2 regions of the Alteromonas sp. 5NS40-0096 genome follow, and region 2 is predicted to be linked to the other one. Evidence: predicted binding sites of a transcription regulator. Region 2 holds the regulator's gene; the other holds the start of a gene.
What was found. The regulator LexA, encoded in region 2, represses DNA repair genes until DNA is damaged. The targets are predictions, from matches to a motif close to TACTGTATNNNNATACAGTA.

Region 1 (8,297 bases), on a different contig from region 2:
TCGGCGTTATCGCTGCGTTGGTTCAGATCTTGGAAATGAGCTTAGATAAGTTCTTCCCTGCACTTTACAACGCACTCGGTATTTTCTTACCACTTATCACAGTTAACTGTGCAATCTTCGGTGGTGTTGCGTTCGCGGTACAACGTGAATACAACTTCGGTGAAAGCATCGTTTACGGCGTAGGTAGCGGTATCGGTTGGGCTTTGGCCATCGTTCTTCTTGCTGCGGTTCGTGAAAAACTGAAATACGCTGACATGCCTGATGGTGTGCGAGGCCTGGGTTCAGTATTCATGATTGCGGGTTTGATGGCGTTGGGCTTCCAGTCGTTCACTGGTATTCAGCTGTAAGTCGGGCTAGGGAGCAACTTTATGAATAATATTGAAATTTATCTTGGCGTCGGCATGTTCATTGCCATCGTATTGGCGCTGGTATTTATCATCATGTTCGCTAAATCCAAATTGGTACCTAGCGGTGATGTAACGATTACTATCAACGGTGATCCTGATAAAGCGATTACTGCTGCACCAGGTGGTAAATTACTTGGTGCACTTGCGGATGCGGGTTACTTCGTATCTTCAGCTTGTGGTGGCGGTGGTTCATGTGGCCAGTGTCGTGTTGATGTGCATTCAGGTGGCGGTGAGATCCTGCCAACTGAACTTGACCACATTACTAAGCGTGAAGCCCGTGATGGCTGTCGTTTATCTTGTCAGGTTGCAGTTAAGCAAGACATGGATATCGAGCTAGAAGAATCGGTATTTGGTGTGAAGAAGTGGGATTGTGAAGTTATTTCTAACGACAACAAAGCGACTTTCATCAAAGAACTTAAGCTTAAAATCCCGAATGGTGAAAGTGTACCTTTCCGCGCTGGTGGTTACATCCAGATCGAAGCACCTGCTCACCACGTTCAGTACAAAGATTTTGATATTCCAGAAGAATATCGTGCTGATTGGGAACGCTTCGGATTCTTTGATATCGAATCAAAAGTTGATGAAGAGACAATCCGTGCTTACTCAATGGCGAACTACCCAGAGGAAGAAGGCATTATTATGTTGAACGTGCGTATCGCTACGCCGCCACCTAATAATTTGTCTCTACCAGCGGGTAAGATGTCATCGTACATTTGGAGCCTTAAAGAGGGTGATAGTGCTACGATTTCTGGTCCATTTGGTGAGTTCTTCGCGAAAGAAACTGAAGCGGAAATGGTCTTTGTTGGCGGTGGTGCAGGTATGGCGCCTATGCGTTCGCATATTTTTGATCAACTTCGTCGCATTAAGACTGAGCGTAAGATTTCATTCTGGTACGGTGCTCGTTCACTTCGCGAAATGTTCTATGTTGAAGATTTCGATATGCTGCAAGATGAGAATGACAACTTTAAATGGCATGTGGCACTTTCCGACCCTCAACCTGAGGACAATTGGGAAGGTTACACAGGCTTTATCCACCAGGTATTGCTAGAAAACTACCTGAAGGATCACCCTGCGCCAGAAGACTGTGAGTTCTACATGTGTGGGCCACCTATGATGAACGCCGCAGTAATCAACATGCTTAAAGACTTGGGTGTTGAAGACGAAAATATCCTGTTGGATGACTTCGGCGGTTAATCAAATCAAGTTTGAATGTAAAAGGGGCTTAATGCCCCTTTTTTGTTAAACACAGGGGAGTGTCGTGTTGCAAACCTTGAAGATATCCTTACTGTCTTTGATGTTGGTTGTACTGGTGGCATGTGGCAATGCACCAAAACAGGTTGTACACATCCAGGGTAAAACCATGGGTACAACATACAATGTGAAATACGTGGTAGGGCAATCAGGTCCAATTGATAGATTGGATGATGAAATTGAACAGCGCCTTATTGTAATTAATAAGTTAATGTCGACGTATGACCCTACGTCAGAGTTATCCCGATTCAACCAAAATCGTTTCGATACACCGTTTGCGGTGTCAGAAGAAACGAGAGTTGTTGTCGAGGAAGCGATACGCTTGGGGGAATTTAGCCATGGTGTACTTGATGTCACCGTTGGCCCGTTGGTCAACCTATGGGGATTTGGGCCGACTAAGCGGCCAGAGAAAATCCCAACTCAAGAAACCATCGCGTCGATTCGCGATTATGTGGGTTTAGATAAACTCACCGTTCGAGGAAATACGCTGATTAAGCGCCACCCAATGCTTTACGTCGATTTGTCAACGATTGCTAAGGGGTACGGGGTAGATCAATTGGCGGCGTTGCTCGAAGGCCATGACATCGAGAATTATCTCGTAGAGATTGGTGGCGAAATGCGGGTGAAAGGGGTGAGAGGTGATGGCAATCATTGGATTATTGCTATCGAGAAACCACTCAGCACTGAACGCGCCGTTCAGAAGCTTATCGCGATCGGTGACAATGCCATAGCGACGTCAGGAGATTATCGAAACTATTTCGAAGAAGACGGTGTGCGTTATTCTCATCTTATTGATCCTAGAACGGGTAAACCCATTGGGCACGACTTGGTGTCTGTGGCTGTCATTCACCCGTCTTCTATGACGGCAGATGGTCTTGCTACGGCGTTTAATGTCATGGGCTGGGATGAGGCGAAAAAGCTAGCGGAAGAATCCTCGCTGGCAGCCTTGTTAATACGCTATAATGGCGAAGAGTTCGAAGAGTATCAAACGAGCCAATTCCAAGAATTGGTTACGGTTTATGAGTAGAGGGCAGTTATGTCTACATTTATCTTAGCATTCGCGTTTTTTTTGATTATGGTGGCGGCGATGGCCGTTGGCTATATGGTTCAACGCAAAACGATTTCAGGCAGTTGCGGAGGCCTTGGAGCCTTGGGCATCGAAAAAGCCTGTGATTGCCCAGAACCGTGTGATCGCAAAAAAATGCGCATGGAAAAAGAAGCCGCTCGAGAGAAAAAACTCGCCGAGTGGAAGCAAAATCAAATTTTGTAAATTTAAACAGCAAAAAGGCCTTTAAGAAGGCCTTTTTTATGTAGAGAAATGTCGTCTGGTAACGCCGCAGTTTACGTTGCCAATTGCTGTCTCGTGAATCGCGGGTTAATCGAAGTGATAAACGGCGGAAACGAAAATGTTGCGACTTAGCATCGGGTAGTCGTCGGGGAAACCGAGGCCTAGGGCAAACAGTGCGGAGTTAGGTACGGGCTCAACGATTTGGTCATTGAACACGTTTTTTACGCCCGCCGAAAGATCCCAATCGTCATTTGGTTGCCATAACAAATTGATGTCTGTTTGCGTGTAATCATCGGCTTCTGGGCGCGTATCTCCAACTTGGCGCTTGCGGTCGGTAATGACATAGCTTTGGGTTGTAAATACGAGGTTTTCAGACACTTGGTAGCGAACGTCAAAATAGGCGGTAAACCCTGGTACTCGCTCTTTTTCTCCATCCATTAGAGGTTGTTCAGTTTCCAACCAAGAGGCATTTGCCCTTATCACCAACGCTTCGGTCGCTTGCCAATCTAATTCGATTTCTGCGCCAGTGCCGTCCAACTCGCCAATATTTTGATAAGTAAAAGTTTGGTCTAATTGGATAAGGTCTTCGGACTGATAGCTGAAGATATTGAGGTTACTTTTGAAGTTCTTGTTAGGGTGGTAGCCAAAAGCGACTTCAATTGTTTGGATTTTTTCAGGCGCTAAGTTCGGGTTCCCCAATGTAGTGGGGTTATTGATGAAAGCTAACTCAGCCACTTTGGGGGCCCTGAATGCCGTGCCAAACATCAGCTTTGTCGAGAAGGTGTCTGATGCGTTATATACCATTGCTAATCGCGGATTAGTGGTAGAACCAAAATCAGAGTAGTGGTCATAGCGAAGCCCTGCTGTTACTTCGAGCTTTTCGCTGACTTTGAATTCATCTTGAACTGATACATACCAGATATCTCTCTCGTAGTTTGGCGTATAAACAAAATCAGTATTACTCACATCAACAATAGTCTGGCTAATCAGGTCAGCCGGTAAATTCGCAGTATCCAGAATGCCCGGGCCAAAATTTTTCGTTTCGTTAACATCAGTGAGCTCAGCGTGTTCACCACCAAATCCAAGGCGAATTCTGTGATTCTCAAACGCCGAGTAAATCAACGCTGTATTGTATTGGACTCGATTCGTCGTGCCTCCGGGTTGACCGATGACGCCATCGGGGAAATTCACTGGTGTGAATGGTGGCAGAAAGATATTTCCATCAGCGCCGACGGGCCAAATACCCGCAGGGAACAGCTGAAACGATGCTTCATAAACCGCTTTTGTTGCCGCGATATCAAATTGGCCTTCGAGGTTTTCTGACAAACTGCCTTGCCAACTCAGCTGTGAATGCCAATTTTGCATAACATCCAAATCAAAATCATTGGCAAAAATACCAGCGCCTACCCCCATAAACTGCTCTGAACGCCAAAACCAGTTATTAAAAGTGAAGCCTTCATAGGACATATTCAGATGAATATTGTGCATGTCGCGATTGCGCTTCATCACACCATAAGGCGTGATCCTATTGTCATCGTTGTTCTGAGACTCAGCGGTGACCGACAATGCGGCCTTAAACTTATCATTTACCCAAGTGCTGTTGACCCAAGCTTCGACGGCGTCAAATGATCCAACTCTGAGCCCCGCATCCACTGAATTGGCCTCTTTTGCCGTTTTGGTGATGATATTGATGACACCACTGAATGCATCTGCGCCGTAAACGGCTGAACCTGGGCCTCGAATCACTTCTATGCGATCTATGGCATTGACTGGGTAATAGAATGAATAGGGGACGGATAACGCCGTGAGTTCCGAGGTTTCAACGCCATCAATCATGACCAATACTTGTGGTGTACTGTCGGTAAAAATCCCTCGAATGGCAATCAAGGGCGTCAATCGGTTAATTGACGGCATAATGTGAAGCCCGGGAATTTGTTCTAACGCCTCGGACAGGTTTCTAGCACCGGTCAGTGCGATTTCTTCAGAGGTGATGACAGAAACAATGGCGGGAACATCAGCGAGCTCTTTCGTTGTGCCTGTCGCGACTTCAACTTGCAGAATTTCCTCTAAGCTCATCGCCAGTAATTCATCAAGTTTCCCCGCTTCTTCTGCTGATGCTAGGGAGACGGAACAACCGAGTAAAAGAGCGGATATCGGAACTTTCATTATTATTTTGTGCCAGCCTGTTATGGGTCAATCTGCATCATTGACATAATCATAGTTTAAATATAACGGCAATATGCTTTATGTGCCAGACGGAAACGCCAACATGGCTCCCATGCCAACCGTATACAACCAAAGCCCATAAAAGCTGTGCTCAACAGAAACAACGATGAAAGAACGCGTGCGCAAATAGGTATAGGAGAACAGCAGCCCTCCACAGAACGTCAACAACAGCACTAAATGATTAAAGAACATCACATGCGCAATGCAAAATAGGCTAGCATTTAGCAAAATGAGCGTGCCTCGATGACGAATGAGGTCGCCATAGCGCTCAATAAAATAAACGCGATACAGGAACTCTTGTGGTAGCACGGAGAAAACACTGTAAAACAGCGAGATGAAAAACCACAAAAGGGTATTGTTTATCACCACATGAAAAAAATCATCTGGCATGGTGTACCAAACAAACGCGCTAGAACCGATAGCAAACACACTGAACATCACAGCAAACCGCAAAACCATGGGGCTTCCCCCCCATTTGTTTTGGGACAGACTAAACGCATTTTTAGCGGCCTTAAACATGGCTTTCCAACTACCACTTCCCCAAATGCCTCTGCTGATAAACGCGATGTAAATTAGGGCACTAGCAACCAGCGCTAAACTCACGTAAATGATAGGGTTAAATGCCAGAAGCAGTGGTAGTACGATGAACAGTAAGGCCATTTCTAGCCCGCGGTACAGAGGGGAGTGATTATGGGTTTGCATAGTAGTTCTATTAGCGCTGAGTGGCTGAGCCAATTGATTATTACTGTAAATCAAGTGAACGAGGTTCGCAGCCCATAATTTCCAGAATTGGCTAAATTCGAAAGGAAAATTGCGTTTTATCGTGAATTTCGATATATATGTATATATATACAGTTTGGTGGTGTCATGCGCAAAATCATTCACGTCGATATGGACTGTTTTTATGCCGCTGTCGAAATGCGTGACAATCCGGCGCTTACACATGTCCCCATCGCTATTGGCGGCAGCGTCGATCGTCGTGGGGTTATCTCAACGTGCAATTATCCCGCGCGAAAATACGGTGTGCGCAGCGCTATGGCGACAGCCTATGCTTTGCGGCTTTGCCCAGATCTTGTCTTGGTTAAAGGGCGCATGGATGTCTACCAAACCGAATCGAAACGCATCCGGCAAATCTTTGAAGAATATACTCACTTAATCGAACCTTTGTCCCTAGACGAAGCTTACCTAGACGTATCTGACTGTAGGCAATTTGGTGGCAGTGCCACTTTGATTGCCGAGGATATCCGCCGACGTATCTTTGAGGTCACTGGGTTAACGGCATCGGCCGGTGTCGCGCCTTGTAAGTTTGTGGCTAAAATCGCCAGCGACGAAAACAAACCCAATGGCTTGTGCGTCGTTACGCCAGAAAATCTTGATGAATTTGTCAGAACCTTGCCATTGGGGAAAATTCCAGGGGTAGGTAAAGTGTCGCTGCAAAAACTGAATCATCACGGGCTCTATACCTGCGACGACATTCGTCACTATCCATTTGAAAGGCTGCAAAAGCTGATGGGGAAGTTTGGTAAAGATCTTTGGAACAGAGCGCATGGTGTAGATGAGAGAGCATTGTCTATTCACAGAAAGCGCAAATCTGTGGGTGTCGAAAGAACTTTAAGTGAAGATATTCATACACTCGCATCATGCGATGACGTCATGTGTCGTCTCATTCCCCAGCTCCAACAACGGTTGTATAAACATCTGAATCTTGAGGAAGGCGACGAGCCGCCACGGATTAAACATCTCGGGGTGAAACTGAAGTTCAGTGACTTCCAGCAAACCACAGTAGAGCATCGCCAATCAGTATATAAAGAGCACCAGTTTGCTCCGCTATTGGCAGAGGCCTTTGAGCGAGCGAGGGGCAGAGGTATTCGCTTAGTCGGTGTGCATGTCGGTTTGGCGCAAGACAGTGTGAGTGAGCAACTCGCACTGCCTTTGGACCACTAGCTAAAGCGTTTGTATCATAGGTACGGATTGTTTGTGGTTTTAGGTAGAATTGCTAGGCTTTGTTCATCCACTATTGCATCAATGAAGCGTTAGCCGCCATAAAATTGTCCAGCGTGAACTAAATGGGAGAATCTATTTTGCTTAAACCCGGTCGTTATAGACACTACAAAGGAAATGACTATCAAGTTATTGATGTGGCAACACACTCTGAAGACGAATCAAAACTTGTCGTTTATCGTCCACTTTATGGAGAAGGAGCATTGTGGGTAAGGCCTTATGAAATGTTCATTGAAACGGTGGAAAAAGACGGAAAAACCATACCGAGGTTCGCCTTTGTAGAAGAGATGAAGTAAACCAATAGAGGTTGTACTTCATACTCATACCAAGGTTGGCGCGAAAGCATCAACTTGTTGGTTCGTGCGCAACACCTTGTTGCGTGAGCTAACACAATCGCAATGTAAAACACACTAGACGAAAGGAATACAACAATGAAAAAGTCCCTTGGTGGGTTAGTGATCGCGGCAGCGTTACTCTCTCACAGCGCTCTGGCTGACGATCGGTTTGCAGGGGTTGAAATCGATACACAAGCTGTAAGTGGCTCAGTGCATATGTTGGTGGGTGCAGGCGGAAATATCGGTGTATCGGCGGGTAAAGATGGCATTCTTATCGTCGATGACCAATTTGCTCCGCTAGCTGACAAAATTTCAGCTGAGCTAGATAAACTTGGCAGCGGGTCGCCGAAATTTATTATCAACACCCATTATCACGGTGACCATACCGGTAGTAACGCCGTTTTCAATGAAAAACACGGCTCAACGATTTTTGCGCATGAAAATGTGCGCATCCGTTTGGCGTCGGCCGAGACACCTGTGCCAGCGGCTTTGCCCGTTGTGACCTATCAAGATGGTTTGAAGTTTCATTTCAATGACGAAACTATTCACGTTTTCCATTTGTTTGCTGGCCACACTGATGGTGACAGTGCGGTTTGGTTTGAAAACGCGAATGTTGTGCATACTGGCGACCTGTTCTTTAAAGACACCTTTCCTTATATCGACTTGGGGGCAGGTGGAACGGTTGAGGGCTATATGGCGTCAGTCAGTGCCATAATTAGCCGCATTGACGATGACACTAAAATCATCCCAGGTCACGGCTCACTGGCGACTAAGCAAGACTATCTGTTG
Region 2 (8,297 bases):
TTGGTCATGGCATTGTTCGATGCGCCACCCAGCCAAGGAATGGATATCATTCGCGCATAGAACAAGGCGCCAAAAAACGCGGCAAAAAACATCACCTCGGAAAAAATAAACCAACTCATGCCTTGGCGATAAGAGCGACCCAGTTGGTCACTGTACAAACCGCTCATCGATTCATCTATTTGGTTTTTAAACCATCCCACTAGCATCACCAGCAAAGTGACGATGCCGGCAATCAATATTTGCCCACCTAAACCTTCTTTTTCTTTGGTTACCTCTACGACCAAGTTACCGGCACCTACCGCTATCAGAAATAGCGCTACGGCTCCAACAATCGGCCAAACACTTTGTTCTGGAACATAATACTTTTCATATTCTTGCTGCATTTCGTTCTCCTCCTTTTCTCACAATCTCTTATTCGGATGATTGAGTGAGATATGGATTGTCTTGAGACTCTAAGTCATCCGCTCTCGCGGTAACGTCATATAAAGTGTACTGAACAGTGAAATAAGTGATGTCTTCTGGCAGTTGAGGGTCGACATAGAACTGCATAGGCATACGCGCTTCTTTACCCGCAGATAGGGGCTGCTGGTTGAAACAAAAACACTCGGTTTTGTTTAAATACAGCGCCGCTTGACCGGGCGAAACAGAGGGTATCGCTTGCGCAACGATATCTTTAGACGCGGGATTGCGAACGTAGAACTCAACCGTGCTCAACTCACCTGGGTGCAGTTTCACCTTTTTGGTCTCCGCTCTAAATTCCCATGGCATGCCAGTATTCGTTCGCGTAATGAACTCGACCGTAACCAAGCGACTTTCATCAATTGCTGCCCCTGAGTAGGTTGCTGCGGTGTTTTCTGTTTTGCCATTAATGCCGGTTATGTCACAGAAAACGTCGTACAAAGGCACCAAAGCGAAGCCAAAACCAAACATACCAACAACAATAAAGACGAGCTTTATCACCATCTTGTTGTTTGCTTGATTTTGGGCTGCTTGAGTCATCACTTACCTCTATTTATTTCACTACAGGTGGTGTTTCAAATGTGTGATAAGGCGCAGGTGACGGAATCTCCCACTCCAAACCTTCTGCACCTTCCCATACTTGGTCACTCACAGGCTCACCTTGCTTCTTGCAAGCTTTAATCAGCAGCGCAAGGAAAATGAGTTGTGACAAACCAAACGCAAATCCACCCACACTGATCCATTTATTGAAGTCAGCGAACTGCAATGCGTAATCTGGAATACGGCGTGGCATGCCCGCCAACCCAACGAAGTGCATTGGGAAGAACAGCACATTGACCGATATCAACGAACACCAGAAATGCCACTTAGCTAATGTGATATCAAACATGCGCCCTGTCCACTTGGGCAACCAGTAGTAAACCGCAGCCATGATTGAGAAGACCGCACCCGTTACCAGTACATAGTGGAAATGCGCCACAACAAAGTAGGTATCGTGATATTGGAAATCCACCGGCGTTATCGCAAGCATCAGGCCAGACAGACCACCAATAGTGAAAAGCACAATAAAGGCGATAGCGAACATCATGGGAATCTCGAAGGTCATAGACCCTCGCCACATCGTAGCTACCCAGTTAAACACTTTTACGCCTGTTGGCACCGATATCAACATTGTGGCAAACATGAAGAACATCTCAGCCGCCAGAGGCATACCCGTCGTGAACATGTGGTGAGCCCAGACAATGAAGGACAAACCCGCAATGGACGCGGTGGCATAGACCATCGAGGCGTAGCCAAATAGCTTTTTGCGCGAGAAGGTCGGTACGATTTGCGAGATAATGCCAAATGCGGGCAAAATCATGATGTAAACTTCAGGGTGACCGAAGAACCAGAATATATGTTGGAACATTACCGGGTCGCCACCACCAGCAGCATCGAAGAAACTGGTGCCGAAGAATTTATCAGTCAGTACCATGGTAACAGCGCCAGCAAGTACTGGCATAACTGCTATCAATAAGAAAGCGGTTATCAACCAAGTCCAAACAAATAACGGCATCTTCATCCATGTCATACCCGGCGCACGCATGTTGAAGATAGTAACGATAACGTTGATCGCGCCCATGATCGAAGAAATACCCATAATGTGAACAGAGAACACAAACAATGCTGTGCTATCGCCACTGTAAGTCGTCGACAACGGTGCGTAAAATGTCCAGCCGAATGCAGGACCGCCACCTTCCATGAAAAGCGATGACAACAAAATCAAGAAGGCAAAAGGCAGAATCCAGAAGCTCCAGTTGTTCATTCTTGGTAACGCCATGTCTGGCGCCCCGATCATGAGAGGTACAAGCCAGTTAGCCAAACCAGTGAAGGCAGGCATGACGGCTCCAAAAACCATGATCAGGCCATGAACCGTCGTCATCTGGTTAAAGAAATTTGGGTCAACAATCTGTAAACCTGGCTGGAATAGTTCAGCGCGAATGACCATAGCCATTGCACCACCAGTGAGGAACATAATGAAGGCAAACCATAGATATAGCGTGCCAATATCTTTGTGGTTAGTTGTAAACAACCAACGGGTAATACCTTTGGGTATGTGATGTTCGTGATGATCGTCGTGATGATCAGCAACCGCATCTTGAGCGATAGTATCTGTCGCTTTAGTCATAATAAGCGCTCCTAGTTACCAGTTGCGACGGCGTTGACGTCTTTAGGTTGAACAATGTCACCTGTGTTGTTACCCCAAGCATTTCGCTCATAAGTAACAACAGCCGCAACTTCTTTGAGACTTAACATTTTTCCAAATGCTTGCATTGCCGTACCGCTCTTGCCGTTTAATACGATGTCTATGTGTCCTTCGATGTCAGTCATTACCATCGAACTACCTTTAAGTGCAGGGAACACGCCTTGAAGACCCTCGCCGTTTGGCATGTGGCAAGCGGCACAAGTAGCGTTGTATACGCGTTCTCCTTCTGCCATTAACTCGTCCATCGACATATTCATCGCGAGCAAGCGTTGTTCTTCTTCTTTTGCGCGACGGCGAATATCTTCCTGCTCAGCCATCCATGCGTCGTATTCCGCTGGTGCTTTCGCGATGACAACAACAGGCATGAAACCGTGGTCTTTACCGCAAAGCTCCGCACACTGCCCACGATAGATGCCCGGCTCATTGACTTTCGTCCAAGCTTCATTGATAAATCCAGGGTTGGCGTCTTTTTTCACCGCAAAGTCAGGCACCCACCATGAATGGATGACGTCGTCAGATGTAATCAAAAAGCGAACTTTCTTACCGGTAGGAATGACAAGCGGGCGGTCTACCTCAAGCAGGTAGTTTTCACCTTTGTCCCACTTGTTTTCAATTTGTTCACGTTGGGTAGCCATGAGCGAGTAATATTCCACTTCGCTATCCATGTATTTGTAATGCCATTTCCACTGTGAACCGGTCACAACGACTGTGATATCGGCTTCCGTCGTGTCTTCCATTGCAATCAACGTTCGCGCTGCAGGCACTGCCATAAAGATGAGAATCAAAAATGGCACCACCGTCCAAGCGATTTCTACCTTAACGTTTTCATGGAAATTGGCTGGTTTCGCGCCGCGAGATTTGCGATGCAAGTACATAGAAATGAACATGGCGCCAAAGACAAGCACGCCAATAACGACACAGATAATGAACATTAGCATGTGAAGATCGTAAACTTGATTACTAATGTCTGTCGCCCCGCGTCTCAGATTGAGATCTGACACACCAGACGCTCCCCCGGTATCTGCCGCTACAACGAATGTAGATACACACCAAGCTATCAGTGCCACCCACAGTTTGTTAATGCTTTTCGAGAGTTTTGTCACTCAACACCTCCGCCCTAGACAAGTCTGCTGAATCGTCTTGATTGATGTTTTTTACACCACGAACTGTAAATGCAATTAAACATCTTTGTTATTGTTTTGTTAACATCTGTATAAGAATTACCCAAATTCAAACAATAGTCTAGTGCCATTTGCACAATACATGAGCAACAGGTTGTTTTTTAAACAACTTTGATATTTAGTTAGCGAGAAGACGCAAAAAAATAGTGGATATTAAATCACCCAAAATGGTGCAAAGAGGATTTTAAAGGCCGTGAATGTAGCCGTTTATATAAATAAATAGGTTAAGAAGCGTAAATGTTGAGGTTTTTAATATAGAAAAGTGATTATAAATAAAGAGGAGCAAGGGTTAACTATGATATTAGATAACCCTCAAAGATGACATTTATCCTTACATCCAATCCGCATTGCGAATCACACCAACCGCAATGCCTTCAATCGAGAATGGCTCGGATGCCAAGTCCACTTTGATCGGCGAAAATTCTTCATTTTCTGCGTGTAACAGCACCTCTCGGCCGCGTTTTTCTAGGCGCTTCACCGTGACGTCCTCATCGACTCGAGCGACAACAACCTGTCCATTGTGGACATCAGTGGTTTTGTGCACGGCGAGCAAATCTCCATCGAGTATGCCAATATCCTTCATACTCATCCCACTGACACGAAGTAGAAAATCAGCCTGTGGAGAGAACAGTTGGGGGTCGACTTTATAGTGAGACTCGACGTGCTCTTGTGCAAGAATAGGCTCCCCAGCGGCAACACGCCCAATTAACGGCAGTCCATGTTCCTCTTCTGTATCATCAAGTGGAATGTTTAATTTAATGCCACGAGACGTGCCCGGTAAAATTTCAATTACACCTTTTCGCGCCAACGCTTTTAAGTGTTCTTCTGCGGCGTTCGCAGATCGAAATCCCAACTGACGAGCAATTTCAGCACGAGTAGGCGGCATGCCCGTCTCTTGCATGGTCGTTTTGATGAGATTAAGCACTTCTTCTTGTCTGGGGGTAAGTGGACGCATAAACAGCCTGTTTTTCTATACAGTTAACTGGCAGTATATACAGTTGATGTCAAAGATCAATAAAGTACAGACACATTTACTTGCAATATACAGATTTGTTTTTGTGAAAACGCCTACACTTTTTAAATCATGATAAAATACATGCGATTCTTTAAATAACAGGAAAACAGATTGATGTCGTGGACGCGTAAAGCACTACTGTCGGTGTTTCATTATCCAGTGAAATGGTTAGTTCGAGCCCACAGTATTCCGGCGAATGTAGAGACCGAATTGGGTATAGATAAATCTAAACCTATTTTATACCTTTTACCGTCTGACTCTGTCACAGACCACTTAGCCGTTAAAATGACGGCACAATCTCTTGGTCTGCCTGACCCGACTAAAACTCTCTCTCTCAATGGCCAAGAACACCCTTCAACCCTGTTTTTGCGCAAAACCCAACCCTTGTTCAACCGCACACCGCAAGACACGGGCATTGAATCAGCATTTACTCAACTTTTTCACGTTCATCGAGACTATCCAGAAATGGATATGCAGATCGTCCCTGTTTTCATTTCTTGGGGCAGGGCACCAGACAAAGGCAAGCCGGGTTTCGGTGACTTAATCGCCGATAATGCTGCGCCAAGTTGGCTACGCAAATTGTTTATCGTGCTGTTTTTAGGTCGAGATAACTTCATCAGCTTTAGTAAAGCGGTATCCACTCGCGAAATGGCTAACCAGCACGGTAGCGATCAGAAAATCGCCCACAAGCTAGTTCGTGTAGCGAGCACTCACTTTCAAAGAAAACGCCAAGGAATGACAGGTCCAACACTATTAGAGCGGCAAGAGTTACACAATGCTGTGTTGGGTTCGGAAATGGTCAAGAAGGCTTTGAAAGATGAAGCCGCTTCTCGAAAAATCAGTCCTGAAAAGGCCAGGGAAAAAGCAAAAGGTTATATTGAAGAAGTCGCAGGAGACTACCGAGAGGGCCTGATTCGATTCGGCGACCGGATTCTCACTCGGATTTGGAACAAAATTTACAACGGCATTAGCGTAGGTCATGCAGAACGAATCCGAGAACTCGCACAAAACGGTCATGAGATCATCTATGTGCCCTGTCACCGCAGCCACATGGACTATCTGTTGTTGACCTACGTCATCTATCACGAAGGTATGGTGACTCCACATATTGCAGCAGGTATTAACCTCAATTTTTGGCCTGTTGGCAAGATATTCAGACGCGCGGGAGCCTTCTTTTTGCGCCGCAGTTTCGCTGGAAACAAACTCTATACTGCCGTATTCCGTGAATACCTTGAGCTGCTTTTTAACAAAGGGTATTCGGTAAAATATTATCCCGAAGGCGGTAGAAGCCGAACAGGGCGTATTATTCCACCCAAAACAGGCATGTTAGCAATGACCTTACAAGCACTTATCAAAGGCGTAAACCGTCCTGTGAGTATCGTGCCTGTTTACATTGGCTACGAGCATGTCATGGAAGTCAAAAGCTATCTCAAAGAGCTGAAAGGCAAGTCGAAGCAAAAAGAGTCGCCGGCACAGATTTTTTCGGCGATTAGAAAACTCAAGAATTACGGGCACGGCTTTGTCAACTTCGGCGAACCGGTGCAACTTAACCATTTTCTCGAAAAGCAGGTACCTGAGTGGCGCGATGCCGTCAGTCAAGAACCGGATAAAAAGCCTGCCTGGCTGACGCCGACAGTCAACGAGCTTGCCAATACTGTGATGCTGAACGTAAACAAGGCGGCGGCCGTTAACGGGATGGCGCTAACAGCGTTGTGTCTTTTGTCGTCAAAAACCCGCGCGATGAGCGAAGGTGAGCTAGTACAGGCTATCGATGATTATCTCTCACTGCTGAAAACCGCGCCGTACAGCAGCGATGCCACGTTACCCGAGCAGGATGCAAAAGCGTTGCTTGACTCGACGCTGGCACTGAAGCGTTTAAATGTCACTGAAGACAATTATGGCAAAGTCATTGAAGCACAGGGAATGGGAGCAGTTTACCTGACCTATTACCGCAACAATATCCTGCACTTGTTTGCGTTGCCGAGTTTGGTTATGAGCGCCATTTTTGCTCACAATGGCATAGAAAAGGGCAAGTTACTGCAATTGGTCAGTGCGTTATACCCACTGCTACAAAAAGAATTGTTCATGTACATGAGCCAAGACGAAGCGCTCAAGTACACAGATCAGCTGGTTAGCGCGATGAAAGAGATTGGCTTGATTCAGCAAAAAGGTAGAAAGCTTGCAGCGCCCGACGCACAAAGTGTTCATTTCCATTCCGCTTGGCTACTCAGCCGCAGTATTCAGGACACACTACAACGTTACGGTGTTGTATTGACCATACTGGAAAAAGAGGGAGCGATGAGCCGAGGCACATTGGAAAAAACGAGCCGTAAAGTTGCCGAACGTCTATCGAAGCTGTATGGCCTAAACTCACCAGAGTTTTACGACAAAAATGTGCTGTCATCGTTTATTTCTGCACTTAAAGACAACCACTGGCTAGATCAAACCCAAGATGGTAGTTTGAAAGCGACGGAAGAAAGCCAAGGACTGCGTCAAGATGTAATGGCGCTCGTTTGGCCAGAGATAGCTCAACACTTGGAGAAAGTTGAGTTAAACTAATCGACTCGGGGTGACATGAGGTCACCCCATCAACAACAAGGACGGTTATGAATAACTTATTTAAAGCCTACATTGTGGCGTTGTTTTCATTTCTTGGCGCCACTGCGTGCCAAACCACGACCCACTCACTAGACGAAAACCTCAGTAATACTTCACAAATTATTGAGATGAATGAATCCCGCTATGGCATGGCAACGGCCAAGGTTGGCAATCAACTCTATGTTTTCGGAGGTACCGGTTTTCGCGGTCTATTGGGAACGGTAGAACAAATCGACCTGGATACGGGCAATGTGGTTAAACTGCCGATCTCACTCATCCCTCGACGTTACCATAGCGCCATTTATGATGGCAAAGACACCATTTACATTGTCGGTGGCGAGTCGTTAAACAAACGTTCTAGAATGAATATGGAGCAACGCGTTGAGATGCTTAACATTCGCACCATGGAAGTCACATTTGGACCCAAACTTCACGCCGCTACCACTCAAAATACTGGCGTAGCTATCGGTAATGAAATCTTTATTGTTGGCGGCGATTATTTGGCAGCAAAAGGTCGCCACCAAAAAGCGCTCAAGTCGACCAAACTCGTCGCTGTTTTAGACACCAATAGTAATCAGTGGCTATCTGGCCCCTCAATGCTTGCGGCAAAAGCAACCAGTGCGGTGAACTATAAAAACGACATGTACGTTGTGGGAGGATACGACCAGAACAAGGCGATGGCGGTGTTTGAAAAATTAGATTCAAAAGCCAACGAATGGTCCCCAATGCCACCACCACCTAAGCCAGTGAGTGCACATGCAACAGCTGTTATCAAAAACAAACTATACACCTTTGGTGC

Region 1: dinB (DNA polymerase IV) is a predicted target of LexA. The motif match lies at 6,010-6,029, and genes of this name have one in related genera.

Annotation. Positions count from the first base shown of each region.
Region 1 covers NZ_BAAJLQ010000009.1:50,383-58,679, forward strand. Annotated here, with positions in the region: gene nqrE (NADH:ubiquinone reductase (Na(+)-transporting) subunit E) at 1-347, shown strand, start outside; gene nqrF (NADH:ubiquinone reductase (Na(+)-transporting) subunit F) at 369-1,601, shown strand; gene AC27G9_RS19715 (FAD:protein FMN transferase) at 1,702-2,685, shown strand; gene nqrM ((Na+)-NQR maturation NqrM) at 2,695-2,928, shown strand; gene AC27G9_RS19725 (TonB-dependent receptor plug domain-containing protein) at 3,034-5,112, opposite strand; gene AC27G9_RS19730 (CPBP family intramembrane glutamic endopeptidase) at 5,191-5,874, opposite strand; gene dinB (DNA polymerase IV) at 6,040-7,116, shown strand; gene AC27G9_RS19740 (DUF1653 domain-containing protein) at 7,239-7,469, shown strand; gene AC27G9_RS19745 (MBL fold metallo-hydrolase) at 7,605-8,297, shown strand, end outside.
Region 2 covers NZ_BAAJLQ010000004.1:99,675-107,971, reverse strand. Annotated here, with positions in the region: gene AC27G9_RS13035 (cytochrome c oxidase subunit 3) at 1-383, opposite strand, end outside; gene AC27G9_RS13030 (cytochrome c oxidase assembly protein) at 412-999, opposite strand; gene ctaD (cytochrome c oxidase subunit I) at 1,013-2,626, opposite strand; gene coxB (cytochrome c oxidase subunit II) at 2,638-3,762, opposite strand; gene lexA (transcriptional repressor LexA) at 4,217-4,840, opposite strand; gene plsB (glycerol-3-phosphate 1-O-acyltransferase PlsB) at 5,015-7,459, shown strand; gene AC27G9_RS13005 (Kelch repeat-containing protein) at 7,507-8,297, shown strand, end outside.